3 regions of the Pseudoalteromonas sp. UG3-2 genome follow, and region 1 is predicted to be linked to each of the others. Evidence: predicted binding sites of a transcription regulator. Region 1 holds the regulator's gene; each other region holds the start of a gene.

Region 1 (6,246 bases):
GGCAAAGCGTTCGCCAATGGTTTGCGCCAGATAAACAGAGCGGTGCTGACCGCCAGTACAGCCAATGGCTATGGTTAAATAACTGCGGTTATTACGCTCTAAGTGTGGCAGCCAAGTTTGCACAAAAGTTTGAATTTGCCAAGTAAACTTCTGCACTATGCTGTGGCTAGCAAGGTAGTCAATCACCGGCTGATCTAAGCCCGTTAATGGTTTTAGCTCTGGCTCCCAATGGGGGTTGGGCAAAAAGCGGGCATCAAACACGTAGTCGGCTTGCTTAGGGATACCATGCTTAAAACCAAATGACTCAAAGGTGATGATCAGTTGTTTGTCTTTTTTACCTAAAATCTTCTCGCGGATCTCTTCTGCTAGCTGGTGGACACTGAGGCTGGTAGTGTCGAGTAAAAAGTCAGCTCGGGTGATCAAGACATCCAATAGCTCGCGCTCTTTCTTTATTGCTAAATCGAGTGGCAAGTTATGCAGCGATAGTGGGTGTAAACGTCGGGTTTCGGAAAAGCGCTTTATAAGGGTCTGATCGTCACTATCTAAATAAAATAGAGCGGGCTTAGCAAATCCAGGAAGATACTCAAGTATGTCGTTAAATTCGTCTTGTTCTTTGGGTAGGTTTCTAACGTCGATGCTGACAGCGATTTTATTGTAATTATCCGATACGCTGCGCACCAAAGAAGGCAGCAGGTTGACTGGGATGTTATCAACGCAGTAATAGCCTAAGTCCTCTAACACGCGTAAAGCCACTGATTTTCCAGAACCAGAGCGGCCACTAATAATGATTAACTCTAATCCCTTGTCTTCATCACTCATTATCGTCTCCTTGGATAACCGCGTAAAGCTCTTGATCGGTCTTGGCGTGCCGTAGCTGTTTACAAAACGATTTGTCTTGCAGTTTTTCAGCTATAGCAGCTAAAGTTTTTAAATGTTCTTCATTATTGCCCTCAGGGACAATAAACGCGACAAAAATGTCCACGGGTTGTTTATCGATTGCTTCAAAGGAGATCGGCTGCTTACTGACCAGTACCATCGCTAGGATCTCTTCAATACCTTGAACCCGACCATGAGGTATGGCTATGCCTTTACCAATCCCAGTACTGCCGAGTTTTTCCCGTGTCATTAAGGCATCGAGAATGACGTGTTTACCGACATCAGGCAGTTGCTTGTGGGCCAACTCGCTGATGTACTCGAGGATCCTTTTTTTGCTATTAAAAAGGACCGCAGCTTTGCTACAGTCCTTGTTCACTAATGTGCATAATTTCATTTTAGTGTCGAGTGAGCTTCTCTTTGTGTTTGATAACTTGACGGTCTAGCTTATCAATGAGCTTATCAATCGCCGCATACATGTCTTGATGCTCGGTTGATGCAAACAGCTCACCGCCGTTGACGTGTAATGTTGCCTCTGCCTTTTGTACCAGCTTTTCAACATCAAGGATCACGTGAACGTTATTTATATGATCAAAATGCCTCTCTAGCTTCGCAAACTTGTTGGTGACATAGTCTCGTAATGAGTCTGTGATTTCTACATGGCGACCAGTTAGATTTAGTTGCATAAGCATTTTCCTTCTTGGTTTTTTACGTCTTAAATCAAGCTTTTGCGTTGATTTGACGGTGGAATGGCTAGGGATTCACGATATTTTGCAATCGTACGTCTCGCTACCTTAATTCCTTGCTCAGCTAAAATATCTGCAATTTTGCTATCGCTTAATGGCTTAGCGGTATTTTCTGCAGCTATTAGCTTCTTGATGAGCGCTCTAATCGCGGTAGATGAGCACTCACCGCCGTTTTCGGTACTTACATGGCTAGAGAAGAAATACTTTAACTCAAAGATACCACGAGGCGTATGCATATACTTCTGGGTGGTGACACGAGAAATTGTAGACTCATGCATATCAACCATCTCAGCGACATCATTAAGTACCATAGGGCGCATTGCCTCAGGGCCATGTTCAAAGAATGCCTGTTGTTGTTGGACAATGCAATTGGTTACTTTTAATAAAGTATCATTACGGCTTTCTAAGCTTTTAATAAACCACTTAGCTTCTTGTAAGTGGGAGCGAATAAATTGGCTATCAGCACTAGAGCGAGCGGTTCTAGACATGGCCGCATAATGGTCATTAACGCGGATTTTCGGCATAGCATCTGGGTTGAGTTCAACTACCCAGCGACCTTTTACTTTTTTTACCGAGACATCAGGAATGACGTACTCAGGCTCTTCACGAATAATGCTGGCGGCCGGTTTGGGGTTGAGGCTATGAATAAGAGTCATCACCTCTTTCAACTCAGCTTCTTTGAGCCGGGTTTTTTTCGCTAAAGTACGGTAATCTCGGCTCGCCAACAGATCGATGTGCTCGGTAAGGATCATTTTGGTTTCTGCCAGCCAAGGCGTCTCTGGTGCAAATTGGTTAAGCTGAATACACAAACACTCTTGCAAGCTACGCGCGGCAACACCGACAGGGTCAAACAGCTGCACACGCTTGAGTACGGCTTCCACCTCGTCTAATTCTATCGGTTCCTCTGCTTCTGCGTCATTAATGCTGTCGAGAATGTCTTCACAGCTTAGGGTAAGTAATCCTGAGACATCTACCGCCTCAATGATAGCAATAGCAATGGCTCTATCCGTGGGACTAAAAGGAGTGAGCTCTAATTGCCACATCAAATAGTCATGCAGCGACTCAGACGTTTCTCCTTGATAAACATTATCATCATCAGGAAGAGGTGCAGAGCTGGCAACAGGGGCTGCACTCATATACTCATCCCAAGTGACGTCCATGGCTAAGTCATCGCTGACCGTGTCTTTACTCATGGCGGTATCAGAATCGAGCTCATAATCACTGACAGGCGCTTCTTCCTGAGATGCTTGACCTTCGTCTGCAGCGGATTTTTCTTGGTTGTTTTGCTCCAAGCTTTCGGTATCAGCGTTTTCACCTTCTTCCACTTCTAGCAACGGATTGCTATCCAGTGCTTCTTGGATTTCCTGTTGCAAATCCAACGTACTGAGCTGCAGCAAGCGAATCGCCTGTTGCAGTTGTGGAGTCATTGTAAGTTGCTGCCCCATGCGCAGCTGTAATGATTGCCTCATGTATCTTTAACAATCCCTTTTAACAGTTATTATTACTACGTCTTAACTATAGCTTGAATTGTTCGCCTAGGTAGACATCTCTTACGGTTTGATCGGCTAAAACGTGTTCTGGCGTACCTGATGCGATTAATTCCCCATGTGAAACAATATAAGCTTTTTCACATACATCAAGGGTTTCCCTGACATTATGATCCGTAATTAGCACGCCAATGCCACGATTTTTTAAGTGTTCAATAATGGTCTTTATATCTAACACCGAAATGGGATCAACACCAGCAAAAGGTTCATCAAGGAGAATAAATTTCGGGTTGGCCGCCAGTGCTCGGGCGATCTCTACTCGACGTCGTTCACCACCAGACAATGCCATTCCCTGTGAGTCGCGAATATGCTGGATATTAAACTCATCTAATAGTTCATTGAGTTCGGTTTCGCGTTGGGCCTTGGTTAAGTCCTTACGGGTCTCTAAAATGGCCATTAAGTTTTGGTATACGGAAAGCTTACGAAAAATCGAGGACTCTTGGGGTAAATAGCCGATCCCCATTCGGGCACGGCTGTGCATTGGCAATAACGTGATGTCTTCATCATTGATGCTAATTTCACCTTTGTCGCTAGGCACTAAGCCTACGATCATATAAAACGTGGTGGTTTTGCCAGCGCCATTAGGCCCTAATAAACCGACAATGCTGCCAGCTTCAACGCTTAACTCAACATTTTTGACCACCTGTCGGCCTTTGTAGCTTTTGGCAAGCCCCGTTGCTGTTAATACGCTCATGGATTGTTACCTTGCGATGGTTCTTTTTCTTTTTTGTTTTCATCGCCCTCATTAACCGGCACTAATACCGTTCTGACCCTGGAGTCTTGTTGTCCTGAACGTTCTGCGCTGATCAGTTGTTGTTCAATATCATAGGTGATGACCTGAGCATTAATTTTTTGTCCTGCTTGGCTAATTTCGGCGTCACCGGAAATGACTAGCGTCAGTGCTGCGACGTCGTAACGAATTTCATTGGCTTTAGCCTCTAATAAACTACCATCCGCTTGCTTTTCACTAAAAATAGCTGGGCTTCCGGTGGCAACCAATAATTGTTTGTTGGTGCCAAGCTCTGCGCGACGATGGACCTCTAGGCGGTCGGCTTGGATTTTTCTGTCACCATGGATAATCACCACGTTTTGCTCAAAAATACCAATGTTGCTCTGTAGCTGGGCTTGCTGTCTGCCGGAATCAATGATGACTTCATTTTGCTCCGCGGCGAGCGCGCTGGTAGCGGCAGCTAATAAGCCTAAAAAAACGAGTTTGTTCATTACTTTACTGGTCATAATAAATTGTCTTAGTGTGATTGATGAGTTCGATCACTTGGTTGTGTAAATCCGCATGCAGGCCTTTTCCGGTGATCTTAACACTAGGACCTGTAATAATGACTGGATGTTCCGACTTCATCAATTTTTGCTTAATATCGACTCTGACATTATCGGCGTTAATATCGCTTATCATGGCGTTTGGCACTAAGTTTTGTGCTAGTACCTGGCCCTCTAAAATCAGGGTGTTGTTTTCATATAACGTGGCTTCAAGGGCGCTAATGCGCCAATTTTGCTCGCCGTTGTACAAAGTGAAAATGGGTTTCTCAAAATGGCTAAAACCAAGGTCTTGATAGAGTTCCATCTTATCTGCCGTGACTTGGTAGTTGAGCAAGCCATTTTCACTGTAGGTGGTTTGTTGTAATGCGGTGGCGACATAGTCAGGTTTAGCCAGCGGCTCATCTCCTTGGCTTTTGCGGCTAGTATCTTGGTTGAACATGGGAGACCACATCCACACCATGATGGCTGCGAAAACAATAAGTAAGATGACACGAAGTACGGTCATGCACTGACACCTTTGGTGGTTAGGCTATGACCTTGGCTTAACATCAATAAGTCGGTGAGCTCTCGCACTGCGCCAAAGCCCCCTGGCTGCAAGGTAATGTAATCTGAAATCTGTTTAATCACCGGGTGAGCATCGTTGACCGCTACAGCAAAACCCACTTGCGCCATTACTGGCAAATCTGGGCCGTCATCGCCTATGTAGGCAATGTCACTGTCGCTTAGATTGAGTGTGTTTTTCAGTGCTTGATAGGCTTGCAACTTGTCCTCTTGGCCTTGATAAATGTGCTTTACATTCAAGCTAGTCATACGCTGCTGAACAATTTGTGAATGGCGACCGGTAATAACGGCCACTTCAACGCCACTGTCAATGAGCGCTTTGACGCCAAATCCATCTTTGGTATTAAACGCTTTTAGTTCTTCGCCATTATTGCCTAAGTATATGCGACCATCGGAAAAAACACCGTCAATGTCGCAAATAAGTAATTTAATTTTGCTGGCTTGCTGCCAAGCGGACTCAGATATGGGCTGATATAAATCTTTAAACTGCATTATAACACTCCTGCTCGCAGCAAATCTTGAGTATTCAAAGCACCAATCGGGCTGTTGTTATCATCCACCACAATTAAGCCATTGATGCGCTTTTTTTCCATAATATTAAGCACTTCAGCTGCCAACATATTGGCTTTCCCGGTGGTGCATTTGGCCGTCATTACTTGGGTGATGGGGGTGCTATGAATATCGATTTTTTGCTCGATAATACGACGCAAGTCACCATCGGTAAAAATCCCTTTAAGGCATTTGTGGTCATCGATAATGGCGGTCATACCTAAGCCTTTAGCTGACATTTCAAATAAGGCCTCTTTCACTGTACTGAGCTCATGGACCATAGGGATAGTATCCCCGCTGTGCATCACATCATTGAGTGTCAGTAGTAAGCGTTTGCCAAGGCTGCCACCAGGGTGAGAAAGGGCAAAGTCATCCGCGGTGAAGCCTCGTGCTTCGAGTAAAGCGACCGCCATGGCATCGCCCATCACTAAGGTCGCTGTGGTGCTGGCCGTGGGCGCTAATCCTAGTGGGCACGCCTCTTTAGACACTTTAACACAGACATGCACCGTGGCATTTTTCGCCATCGTTGATTCTGGGTTTCCGGTCATGGCAATGACCGGGGCGCCAAGGCGTTTGATCACCGGTAGAATTGACACCACCTCTTGGGTTTCCCCTGAGTTGGAAATCATGACAATGACGTCATCCGCAGTGATCATGCCTAAATCGCCGTGACTGGCCTCTCCTGGGTGCACGAA
Region 2 (6,246 bases), 1.1 Mb from region 1:
GCCACTTCAAGGTATTCTTCAAAAGAGTGTGGTGACTCTTTGCCGGCAATGTCAGAGAGCGAGCGGATCACTACAAACGGCGTATTCAATGAGTGACAAGCCTGAGCGATGGCGGCACCTTCCATTTCCACTGCTAGCATGGTTGGGAAGTCAGCACGGGCTTTGTCGATACGCACGGGATCGCACATAAAGGTGTCGCCAGTACACACTAAGCCAACCATGGTTTGAATGCCTTCAAGGGCATCAACACTTTGTTTTGCGGCTTCAACTAACTTGTCGTGGGAAGTAAACGCTGCTGGCATTTGTGGCACTTGGCCAATTTCATAACCAAATGCAGTAACGTCAACATCGTGATGGCGAACCTCGCTAGAGATCACCACATCACCGACATTGAGTGAGGGTTCAAATCCACCTGCGGAACCGGTATTAATGACACAATCGGGGGCAAAGTTATCAATTAATAATGTGGTTGCAACGGTCGCTGCCACTTTGCCAATGCCTGATTGCACTAGCGTAACATCGTGGCCGGCTAATTTGCCTGAGTAAAAAGTAAAACCGCCTTTGCTGGTGGTTTGAGGGTTTTCCATGGTGTTGCGTAAAATGGTTACTTCCTGTTCCATTGCACCGATAATGCCGACTTTCATTACTAAGTTCCTAATCTGGCGTGTCAAAAATTAGTCTTATTATACGCAAAGCCGCTTTAATTGGTAAAACAAAAAACGGGCTTACGCCCGTTTGGTTATATTTCTGCCAACTGTGTTGATTGGGCTTTTGCTTGAGAGGGGGATAGCACCGCCGGTTTAAAGGTGCGGTTGCGGGTTTTCTTCGGCGGCTCCACTTTTTGTCCCAGCTTAAATAGAATGGCTGCGCGCACTTCCGCGCTTTGATAGCCACTTTTTATCTTCATGCGAATGTGCGGAATGCCAGCAGACTCTAGAGCACCGTTCACAAACCAATCTTTTTGTGCTTTATGGCCGTTTTTATTGGCATTGTTAACCAAGTCCACCGCGGCGACAATTTTTAGCGACTCTTTATCCACTAATACAAAATCGAGTTGTTTGTTCTTCGCTTTGGTTACTGCGGCACGGCGCGCTTTTGCTGAAATGCCAGGTTTGCACTCCAGTACATCGTTAAGCTTAATGCGGCTAACAATTTTATATTTATCACCCACAGCGCGTTCCAGTAACTGCAAAAACGACGCTTCAACGGTAGTAAAAACCGATTCTTTACGATTAAAAGGATAAGGATTGCCACCGACATCGGTGTACTTAGAAGCCACTACGGCGGCGACCACCACCAAAGCCAATATAGCAAGTAACGCGAACTCCATAACAAACTCCAAATCAAAAAAATGACATCTGCATACATAAAGCAATAGCTGTGCCATAAATAGAGTTGAATGTAGTTTTGCAGTAGACGATTATTTAGTTAATACAGCGATCCCGTTTTAACTAAACCACAACCAGGCAACAGTGCTTGCGGCCAGGCAATAGTAAAGCATTGGTAAAAGAGTATAGCGAATGATATCACCTTCTTTGCCCTGTAATCCTACGACACTGGCCGCGGCCACCACATTCACCACTGCTATCATGTTGCCGCCATTAGCCCCAAGCATTTGTAATGCCAACACCAACTGCTGCTCTATGCCTGCTTGGGAAGCTAACGCCTGCTGAAAGCTGGCAAACATTAAGTTTGAAAAGGTTGCCGAGCCGGCAATAAAAGCGCCCAGTGCCCCAACCAAAGGGGCAATAAATAGCCAGATATGGCTAAGATGAGCGGCAACTAACTCCGCTAATGCCAATGGCATGGCCGGCAGGTTTGCGTGGTTTACCTCAGAGAAGAGAAAAATGCGTACCATAGGAACGGCTGCAGCAAGTGATATAAGAGAAGGGAGTAGCATGGTAGTGGTTTGTTTTAATGCGGCACCAAACTGTTTACTCGTACCTGCTTGTAACCAAATGGCAAGGGCTGCCGTTAAAACAAAGACGCTCCCTGGGATATACAAAGGCATCACGGTGACCGAAATAGTAGAGCCAAAAATATGACTCCAACTCATATTGATACTTTGGAGTAAGGCTTTGAAGGGCAGTTCAGGAAGCCGAGTAAGCACCAATAATAGCGCCACTAAGATATAAGGTGCCCAAGCACGATAAATAGTTAAACCTTGCTTGGTTGTCGTTTCGAGTGGCTCACTATCTGGTGTAGGTGTTCTGGGTAACAGCATGCCTTTACGAGCCATTGGACAAATAATAGCAAGACCAATCATGGCACCTAATATTGAAGGAAACTCAGGACCAAATAGCCACGCCACGCAGTAAGCTGGCAGGGTAAAGGCAAATGCGCTGAGGATGGCAAACGGCGCAATAACAAAGCCGTTACGCCAACTTGGTTGAGAGCTAAAAAAGCGACTATACATTAACACCATTATCAGCGGCAGCATGGCTGCAACAAAAATGTCGATGGCAATCGCTTTGACAGCAATACTGGCCACTTCAGATGCGCTCACACCAATGGCACCTTGACCAATGCCAACAATGGCTGGTGTACCGACTGCGCCAAAAGACACGGCACTGGAGTCGGCGATAAGTGCCAATACCACGGCACTAAGGGGTGAAAACCCCAGAGCGACCAGTAACGGAGCGGCGATAGCCGCTGGAGTGCCAAAGCCGGCTGCACCTTCTAAAAAGCTGCCAAATAACCAAGCAACAATAATAAGTTGCACCCGCTTATCTGGGCTAATTTCAGCAAAACCTTGTTTGATAACCAAGGTCGCGCCAGTTTGTTGCAACACTTTAAGCAGCAAAATAGCACCGAATACTATCCATAAAATAGTCAGTGCTATGATCAGACCTTCCATTGTCGCTGCAGCAATTTGTACCCCAGGCACTTGCCAAACACTATAAGCACTAGTAGCGGTTAACAATAAGCTGATTGGCATCGCCGTTTTCGCGGGAAGGCGCAGCAAGACTAAGAATACAAATACACTCAGGATCGGAACCAAAGTGGTGATTAATTGCAACAAGTTCATGGTAGCGAAGTCCGTTTTATAATGCGTTTAGGTTAGCAGGTCAGCGCCGCCTTGGGTATGTTATTTACGCAGTATGCATTTACCGTATTTGGCAAAGAGAGTGTTATGGTATAACATTTCTTTTTGTTTCAGGCTCGATGGAATCTAGTATGCAAGATAATGCCAAGACAGTAGACATACCCAGTGAAGAAGATATTCGCAATGCCCCCGATTCTGACTATATGAATGATGCACAACTTGCGTTTTTCAAAGCCTACCTCATTGAATTACACGATATCACCCGAGCACATATCCGAAACGCCAAACAGGAGATGGCAAACCGACCGGAGTTAGCTGACCCCAGTGATTTAGCTTCTTGGGAAGAACAGTGCGCCATTTTGCTGCGGATTGTTGATAGAGAACAAAAGCTACTACCAAAAATTCAGCAGGCACTCGAACGAATCAGGTTAGGTGAATACGGGTATTGTGAAGAAACTGGAGAGCCCATTGGTATCCCGCGTTTATTGGCAAGACCGACTACCGAGTATTGCGCTGACGTAAAGCTCTGTCAAGAACTTAAAGAGCATGTGTACAGCGGTTAAGAGGGTGATGGTTTACCAAAAAGGTAACAAAATTCCATTGTCATCATTGCAAGTAAATTGAGAGTTACCATGCAAAAAACATCAAATTTATTACCAGATCCGTTTTCTGGTTGGGAGAGTGAATCAATGTTGGCCAGTTCAGCAGCACCAGCGGCTTCATGGGAAGCAGGAACAAGTCCTGTTTCATTAGGCGAAATCGTATCTGCAGAGAAAAGTGTGGCGGTATGGCAACGTCAAGTTGATAAAACCATTGCAACCTATTTTGAAAACACCTTTGAATCACTGGGTTTAGGTATACGTAGTGTGTTCTCAATGGCGTCACTTAAAAATAACCTTAATGAACTGCTGCCGGAAGCTAATGGTAAAACGGCAGCCATCAATGATGTCTATTTATTAGCCGATATGTTGACCTGTTTATTTGACTGCGATGGCGTTGGTTTACGACTTGCCCCTCTCTGTGAGGCTATGTGTCCTAAACTTCATGTCGATAAAATTGCGGTTCGTATGGTTAGCACTTATTTAGGCGAGGGCACCGAGTGGCTTCCCAATGAAAAAATAGTTCCAGCAGCTCAGGCGGGTACTGGTAAAGTTATTAAAACCGCAGTGCATCAAGGTTATTACAACAGTAAAGACATCAAACAACTTAATGCCTTTGATGTCGCATTGCTGAAAGGCAGCGCGTGGGGAGACAATGAAAGTATGTCTGCTATTCACCGCTCGTGCCAAGTGCCAAGCAATAGCAAACGCGTTTTATTGACCCTTGATCCACTTCAAAGTTGATAAAAAACGGCTGCAACTCATGGCGACTGAAAAAACGTCAAACTTGTTTAATCCTGCTTCGAGGAGCAGTTGCATTTCATTATGCGTTGCCAAACCTCATTGCTAAGACATAGGTGTGGTTCGCTGCATGCTTGCGTTGAATAGAGGTTGTTTTGCGGTATTGCGTTGCTCACACCTTAACAGCGCGTATGAGCAACCAAACTTGCTGTGATCACTCTGTTTTCTCTTTAAACTCGCACAGGTCTTCAATAATACAGCTGCCACACTTTGGTTTACGCGCGGTACACACATAGCGGCCGTGGAGAATAAGCCAGTGGTGAACGTCCACTTTAAACTCTTTTGGTACCACCTTTTCTAGCTTTTGCTCTACAGCAACCACGTCTTTACCCATAGCAAATTTGGTGCGGTTAGACACGCGGAAAATATGGGTGTCGACGGCAATGGTGGGCCAGCCGAAGGCGGTGTTGAGTACTACGTTTGCGGTTTTGCGACCCACACCTGGAAGGGCTTCTAAGGCTTCGCGATTTTCGGGCACTTCAGAGCCATGTTTATCCACCAGGATTTGACACATTTTATAGACGTTGTTGGCTTTGGAGTTAAATAGGCCAATGGTCTTGATGTAGTCTTTTAAACCCTCAAGTCCTAAAGCCAATATTTTTTCTGGTGTATTGGCCACAGGAAATAGCTTACGAGTCGCTTTATTAACCCCGACATCGGTGGCCTGGGCTGATAAGGTGACGGCGACGAGCAGCTCAAACGGTGAGGAATATTCAAGCTCAGTTTCTGGATTCGGGTTTTCATCCCGTAGCCGTGTGAGTATTTCTATGCGTTTTTGTTTATTCATACGGTTTACTTGCTTGTTGTGGCGGGGCGTATTGGTGACGGCAATAGCACCCCTTACGTGTTATAAATCGTTAATCGAGATTGGTCACTCGAGCCCTAGGGCCTTTTACTTCTTCGGCGCTAGGAGCTGCCTTGGCTTTGATTTGCTCATCGATAATGTTTTTGGCAGCAATTAAAAACCCTAAGCCTAAGAAGGCACCAGGTGGCAAAATCGCGACTAAAAATTGATGGTCAAAGGTAAATACTTCTATTCTAAGCGCCTGTGCCCAGTCTCCTAGTAATAGCTCAGCACCGTCAAATAGCGTGCCTTGGCCCAGCAATTCGCGCATGGCCCCAAGTACCACCAATACCAGTGCAAAGCCAAACCCCATCATCAGGCCATCCCACACCGACAGCAGTGGTGTGTTTTTTGAGGCAAACGCTTCGGCGCGACCGATAATGGCGCAGTTAGTAACAATCAGAGGAATAAAGATCCCCAGAGATTGATATAAGCCAAAGGTGTAAGCGTTCATCAACAGTTGCACAATAGTAACGAACGCGGCAATGATCATAACAAAAACGGGGATTCGAATGTCTTTAGGAACCCAATTTCTCACCACCGACACGGTTAAATTCGAACCCACCAATACCAGTAAGGTTGCGATACCCAAACCTAAGGCATTGGTAATGGTTGAGGTTACCGCGAGTAATGGGCACAGCCCTAAAAGCTGCACTAGGGCAGGGTTATTTTGCCAGGTGCCTTCTTGAAATAATGACTTCCACTGACTCATGGTGTCACCTCGCAGGTATTTTCGGCGCTAAACAAGACATCAAAGTGTGTTTGAGCATACCAAGCCGCTTGATTTACCGAGGTGACCACCGCCCGTGGCGTGATAGTGGCACCGGTAAAAGAATCGAACTGGCCGCCATCTTTTTTAACTTGGAATTGAGTGTCTTCGCCACTGGTCACTTGGGTGCCATTGAAGCTGGTGATCCAATCTGATTTAGCTAACTCGACCTTGTCACCAAGCCCTG
Region 3 (6,246 bases), 640 kb from region 1:
TAGGCTTTTGGCGGCTGCTGGATTGGCAAGTGACGCCGCAACAAAACTTGAGCTTTTTAAAGCAAGCTATTGAGCTTGGGATCCGGGATACCGATCATGCCGATATCTACGGTGAGTACCAGTGTGAAGCCGAGTTTGGCAAAGCGTTAGCTATTGAACCCAGTATTCGCGAGCAAATACGTATTATTACTAAGTGTGGTATTAAACCCGCATTTCCCAACCTTGGGTTGGCCGGAAAAGCCAATCACTATGATTCCAGTAAAGCGCATATTATTGCTCAAGCTCAGCAGTCGTTAAAACACTTCGGCACCGACAGGTTGGATGTCTTGTTAATACACCGCCCGGATTATCTGATGGATGCCGATGAAGTGGCTGATGCCTTTAATACGCTTAAGCAAAATGGTGATGTATTGCATTTTGGTGTCTCTAACTTTACTCCTAGTCAGTTTGATTTATTACAATCTCGGCTCGACTTTAGTTTAGTGACCAACCAAATTGAATTTTCACCCTATGAAATGAAAGCACTGGATGACGGCACGCTTGATCAGTGTCAGCAGCGTGGAATTAACCCTATGCTGTGGTCGCCATTGGCAGGGGGTAGAATATTCTCCAGTGAAGATGAAAAAGCCAAACGCCTGCGTGCGGTACTACAGCAAGTGGGTGAAGAGATTGGTAGCACTGAAATTGATCAAGTGATCTACGCATGGCTTGCCATGCATCCATCGAAACCTGCCACTGTACTGGGCACTGGAAATATTACTCGAGTTGCCAGCGCGTTTACTTCACAGTCACTTAGCATGAGTCGCGAGCAGTGGTATCGTATTTGGACAGCTTCAAGCGGTCATAGCGTACCTTAGCGAGTGTGATTAAACGGCATGAAAAAAGGGCCTTCCGGCCCTGTAGTGTTGCAGCAAGTAAATAAAAATAAGGCGCGGCGGTCGTCACAATAACTGCCAGCCTTGAAATCATAAATTAAAATCGAGTCCGTAGCTGACATAGGCTTTGAGGTCATCGCCACTGTCTAAGTCGGTTTTAACTAAGCCAAAGGTAAAGCCTTGCGTCGAGAGGCTCACGCCATAGTCCATATAAGTGTCATCTTCACCTGTCCACTCCATGACCGTGTCGCCACTTGAACGGCCAAGGTGCAGCGTTAGCTCACTGTCAGTAAATACCGGGAAACTCGCCGACACTTCGGCGTACAGCATGTCTTCTTCCGTGGTCGAGTCGCTTTGTGCTGTAGCTAAATGGCTGAGTTTAAATGTAAAGTATTGCCATCCCAAGGCGGCATAGATTTCACCAAAATCAATGTCGCCACTGGCATCTGGGTAACCATAGTGAATATAACCAAAATCAAAGCTCATGCCCTTAACTTCACCAGCATACCCTGCGTACAAATCCATTTCATAGCTGGCCGAGTCACCAAAGTCGATATTAGACACCCAAGTACCAGCGTAAAACCCTGACTCATTACTGTAATCCAAGCCACCAGAAACGGCTGCCCCGTCATCGGTTTGCGTGATGCCGCGCCAGTAATAGTTAGAGCTGGCAGCGATGTTGGCGGTGACCTCCGCTTGAGCAGAAAGGCAAAAGCTTATGGCTAGGGCCGAGTAACCTTTGTACTCGGCTTTTGTTATTCGGCTCATCATCAATGGTACTCATAAAAAATGAGCATCTAAATCATTTTGTTTGGTATCTGAAACGGTGCTTTGTTGACGTCAAACTGGAATTGTTGGTACGCATTACTTGACAAAGGGGTTAACTAATGGTTTATTTTTTGTTGCAAAATGGGTTGCAATGCAAGTCAGTTCTGGAGAGAAAAATGAAAAGGATCGTTTTATTTTTAGTGGTATTGTTAGTTGCGCCATTAATGGCGCATGCTAATTATGAAGGTAAGTTTTGTAGTAGTTGTACATCACAAAGTGCTGCGGAGTTCAAAGCTCAGAATTATGCACCTCACCTCAGCTGTTACCCACTCAACTCCTCTGCCCCAATGACGCCAGATAATATGCAATGTACATCGGCGATAAACACTGTAATTTTGGTACATCCATCCAGTGGAACTACTTATGGCTTCAAGGTAACTCATGAAGATACCTTTCCGTATGATGTTAAAACGACACCATTTGCACTGAGTCAGTTTGAAAAAGAGGGATTCGCCGAAGCGGCAACTTTTTATGAAGGGTTAAAACGCGTTATGGACCGCGCTAATGCTCAGGATCTTTCAGGGTTCAACTTAACTTGGGCAAACACGTCCGGAAATATCAGTACGGCGACGTCATGTCCAGATAATACAGCCTTGGCGACGTTAGTAAGCCCTGAAAAAATGTCGCAGTTAGACCAAATCGCGACGGTGGAAATTGGTTTGGGGATGGGAGAAGGAGCAGCGGTTCGAGAAAAAATCGAGAAAGGAGCGCGTTTTAGTAGTACCTCTGTGTCAGTACCTGCGGGTCGAAGCCAAGCAACGTTCACAGCAAATATACCTGAGGGAGAAAGAAGCCTTACCTATCAAAGAAAGTTCAACCAAAGCGAAGTCGCAGGTTCTTTAGCAGATGTCATCGTATTCAATCTTACGTTTTTTGGTTGGGATGATAATCATATGCCCCTCCTAGATATAAGGTTGAACAAAGGTGCAACGAGAATCGCCGGCAGTAAGCGCTTACAGTCGTTATTAATGGCAGAAGACGGACCACAAACCATCACCAATCCTTGTATATTAGAACAGCTTAAAAAGTTGGCGTCGCTAGGCCAATTTAAAAAGCTTGACGGATCTGCTTCGCGATTTGGTCCCGATGTAGGGGGACCGTCACAGCCAGACTATGGTGATAAAGTCACGGGATGTACTATTAGGTTTTATAATGCACGGGGTGAACTACAGTATGTATTTAGCGTACCTAGGTCTATGTGTTAGTCGCTTGGTATGAAAAAAGGGCCTTTCGGCCCTGTAGTGTTGCAGCAAGTAAATAAAAATAAGGCATGGCGGTCGTCACAGTAACCGCCAGCCTTGAAATCATAAGTTAAAATCGAGCCCATAGCTGACATAAGCTTTGACGTCATTGCCACTGTTTAAGTCGGTTTTGACTAAGCCAAAGGTAAAGCCTTGCGTCGAGAGGCTCACACCATAGTCCATATAAGTGTCATCTTCACCAGTCCACTCCATGACCGTGTCGCCACTTGAACGGCCAAGGTGCAGCGTTAACTCACTGTCTTTAAACACTGGGAAGCTGGCCGACACTTCGGCATACAGCATGTCTTCTTCCGTGGTCGAGTCGCTTTGTGCTGTAGCTAAATGGCTGAGTTTAAATGTAAAGTATTGCCATCCCAAGGCGGCATAGATTTCACCAAAATCAATGTCGCCACTGGCATCTGGGTAACCATAGTGAATATAACCAAAATCAAAGCTCATGCCCTTAACTTCACCAGCATACCCTGCGTACAAATCCATTTCATAGCTGGCCGAGTCACCAAAGTCGATATTAGACACCCAAGTACCAGCGTAAAACCCTGACTCATTACTGTAATCCAAGCCACCAGAAACGGCTGCCCCGTCATCGGTTTGCGTGATGCCGCGCCAGTAATAGTTAGAGCTGGCAGCGATGTTGGCGGTGACCTCCGCTTGAGCAGAGACACAAAAGCACGCGGTGAGGCCGCCGAGCAGCATAAGTAAAGATCTGTTTTTCATCCTGTTTTCCCCATTGAACGCAGAGTTATTATTGCTGTGTTGTCAGGGTCTAATTCTGCAAGGGGTGGGCCAATCACAAAAAAAAGTGAATATTTATTCTATCTTTTTGTAAATATTGGAATTTATTTTCTATGTAGAAATATGGCTAAGATCGCCAAAAGAGAAGTCTTGCACGGCGCTGGTGCAAAAGGACACAGCTTGCACAGCAATAATGCAAGCTGTACAAGTGATTAGCCAAAAATAGTGCGCATTAGGCTAATGGTGTCCGCCACGCTACGACCTTTCTCAACTTCACTGATAATTGAGTCCCGCTTGGCGCGAATATGTTCAGGGATGGAATCGTCCTCTAGGGCACGGTCGACCAGCACAGTAGCCGACTCCTTACCACGTCGAGTCGCTTTCTTTGCCGTGCTGCTACGCTTAGGTTTATGCAATAACTTATAGTAATTAGAGTTTGTCGCCGTATTTTCGTCCGCATAATAAAATAGGCAAGGTAACAGTGCTTTAATGGCAGCTAAGTTTTGCTCTAGCTCATCAACTGGTGTGGGCTTCATAAACCAAGGTAGGGTCGTGATATTACAAACAATATCACTCCAATAACGCTCAAAGTCTCGATTGCTCAGTTTGGTAATGCCCAAAGCTTGGCACAGTGGCTCTAGCTTACTTGGCGTGATAGGGGTGAAGATATCTGGGCGGCGCATCGCCAACAGGCGTGTTGCTGGAGCTAAGGTCGGTTTGTCTGAGCTGTCGGCAAAAGCACTTAAATAAGCAATGGTGAACTGCTGGTAATGCGCCAGCGTCACTTCACCGGTGCTGGGAATTTCTGCCAATGCCTTATCAAAAGCACTGGGAAGATCATCCAACAGCTGGTGGAAAGCTTTGGCATTCTTAGTGCTGGCAAACCATTCAACATCAAATTGATAAACACTGGTATCTAGGCTGGCGGCATGTTTGCCCGTAAAGGCGAGGCGATCTTCTTTGCTCATGGTCGCCAGCGGCTGTTCGCGTAGTGGCTGCAAATACTCCACTAACTTAAGTTGTTCTTCCAATACCAAAACAGTTTTATGATCATTTATAAAAGCCGTCACCATAGGCCAAGGGGCAATGCGCAACGTTTTTAACTGTAAAAAGCTAATGGCGGAGATCAGTAAGTCTTGAAGCTTTTTAACGGTAGGTAATTGGTGGTCGTCGAGGAGATCAAAGTTGATGCGATTTTTTGCCACATCCAGTAGTTCATAACACCAACCAAGAAAATCTTCAGGGTGATTCTCTACTTTAACCGCCATCAGGTTGAGGCTGATCTCCGTAGCTTGCTTTAAAATATTTTGGTAAATCTGACTTTCTTGTTCGCCCAAGGCCATGTTTGACGGTGATATGAGCAGTTTCTTCATGTGGGTTAGGTACTCCAAGTGTGATTAATAACCAGCCATATAACTATAGCTACCGCAGCTAAAATCTGGCAAGGGCGTGGATCATACCGATTAGCCGAGCGGTTGCAATCGCTGTTGCAAAATTATTTAGTCATATTCATGGTATATTCGTCTTTAGCCGTTATCATAAAGAACATAGCTTGCTCTAGAATAAGGAAAAGCAATGAATCGGCTGGTTAAAATTTTTGGCGCTATTATCGCGCTTGTCGTTATCCTCATTATCGCTGCCCCGTTTTTAATCCCGAAACAGGCCATTATTGACCAAGTAACCACTCAGGTTGAGTCGGTAACTGGGAGAACGTTGAGTATTAATGGTGAGACCCAGATTGGCATCTTTCCAACATTACGCCTAGAGCTCAATCAAGTGAGCTTCGCTAATATGGCCAGCGGCAGTCGCCCAGACATGTTCACCATGGAGCAACTTGCTATCCATATTCCTTGGCTCAGTGCTTTATCTGGAGAAGCCAAGCTTGAGCGTTTCGTTATTAATAACCCAGACATAATTCTAGAAACAGACCCGCAGGGCAATGCCAACTGGCAGCTGCTAGCAACCAGTGGTGAGCAAACACCTGCGGCGCAAAGCACGGCAAAAGGGAACATGCAACTCCCTGAGGGCTTAGATGTTAGCCTTGGTGAAGTGGCCATTTATGGTGGCTCAGTGACCTACCTTGACGGGGTGACAGGGGCTCAGTATCAGGTAAGTGATTTAGATATTAGTGTGATGTTGTCTTCGTTATACCAACCGCTAGAAGTTGACGGTGAGCTGACCTTCCAAGGGCAAACGTTTAATTTAACTACCACACTCGATAACCCAGCAAATGCGATTGAGGGGAGGACCTTTCAGGTTGAGCAACAAGTGAAGTCGGCGCTGTTTGAGCTTGACTACAATGGCGAAATCGCTGAACAAGGCAAAGTTATTGGCGGTCAGTTAGCATTGAAGGGTGACTCGGTGAAATCACTGGCGCAGTGGCAGGGGGTTGATTTAAAAGCCAAAGACAATGCCTTCAATGACTTTAGCCTCAATGCTCAAATGACCATGCAAGAGCAAGTCTTTACGCTAGAGTCGTTAGAGGCGACTTTGGACGAGTTAGTAATTAAGGGGCAAAGTACAGTGGCGCTGTCTGGTAAGCCAGACAT

What was found. The regulator sigma-54, encoded in region 1, starts transcription at its own class of promoters, with help from an activator protein. The targets are predictions, from matches to a motif close to GTTGGCACGNNNNTNGNNT.
Region 2: the regulator sigma-54 is predicted to act here: its motif matches at 1,370-1,388, upstream of R3P39_RS17015 (DUF2726 domain-containing protein).
Region 3: the regulator sigma-54 is predicted to act here: its motif matches at 3,735-3,753, upstream of R3P39_RS14640 (TorF family putative porin).

The regions. Positions count from the first base shown of each region.
Region 1 covers NZ_JAWLJU010000002.1:1,957,115-1,963,360, reverse strand. The annotation lists gene rapZ (RNase adapter RapZ) at 1-819, opposite strand, end outside; gene ptsN (PTS IIA-like nitrogen regulatory protein PtsN) at 812-1,270, opposite strand; gene hpf (ribosome hibernation promoting factor) at 1,272-1,559, opposite strand; gene R3P39_RS11945 (RNA polymerase factor sigma-54) at 1,589-3,088, opposite strand; gene lptB (LPS export ABC transporter ATP-binding protein) at 3,135-3,860, opposite strand; gene lptA (lipopolysaccharide transport periplasmic protein LptA) at 3,857-4,402, opposite strand; gene lptC (LPS export ABC transporter periplasmic protein LptC) at 4,392-4,946, opposite strand; gene kdsC (3-deoxy-manno-octulosonate-8-phosphatase KdsC) at 4,943-5,494, opposite strand; gene R3P39_RS11920 (KpsF/GutQ family sugar-phosphate isomerase) at 5,494-6,246, opposite strand, start outside.
Region 2 covers NZ_JAWLJU010000002.1:3,092,006-3,098,251, forward strand. The annotation lists gene mtnN (5'-methylthioadenosine/S-adenosylhomocysteine nucleosidase) at 1-644, opposite strand, end outside; gene R3P39_RS17015 (DUF2726 domain-containing protein) at 740-1,330, opposite strand; gene R3P39_RS17020 (L-lactate permease) at 1,448-3,028, opposite strand; gene R3P39_RS17025 (TraR/DksA C4-type zinc finger protein) at 3,178-3,609, shown strand; gene R3P39_RS17030 (DUF1826 domain-containing protein) at 3,679-4,389, shown strand; gene nth (endonuclease III) at 4,601-5,233, opposite strand; gene R3P39_RS17040 (electron transport complex subunit E) at 5,304-6,002, opposite strand; gene rsxG (electron transport complex subunit RsxG) at 5,999-6,246, opposite strand, start outside.
Region 3 covers NZ_JAWLJU010000002.1:2,599,449-2,605,694, forward strand. The annotation lists gene R3P39_RS14625 (aldo/keto reductase) at 1-857, shown strand, start outside; gene R3P39_RS14630 (TorF family putative porin) at 966-1,643, opposite strand; gene R3P39_RS14635 (hypothetical protein) at 1,820-2,908, shown strand; gene R3P39_RS14640 (TorF family putative porin) at 3,008-3,679, opposite strand; gene R3P39_RS14645 (hypothetical protein) at 3,910-5,070, opposite strand; gene R3P39_RS14650 (AsmA family protein) at 5,273-6,246, shown strand, end outside.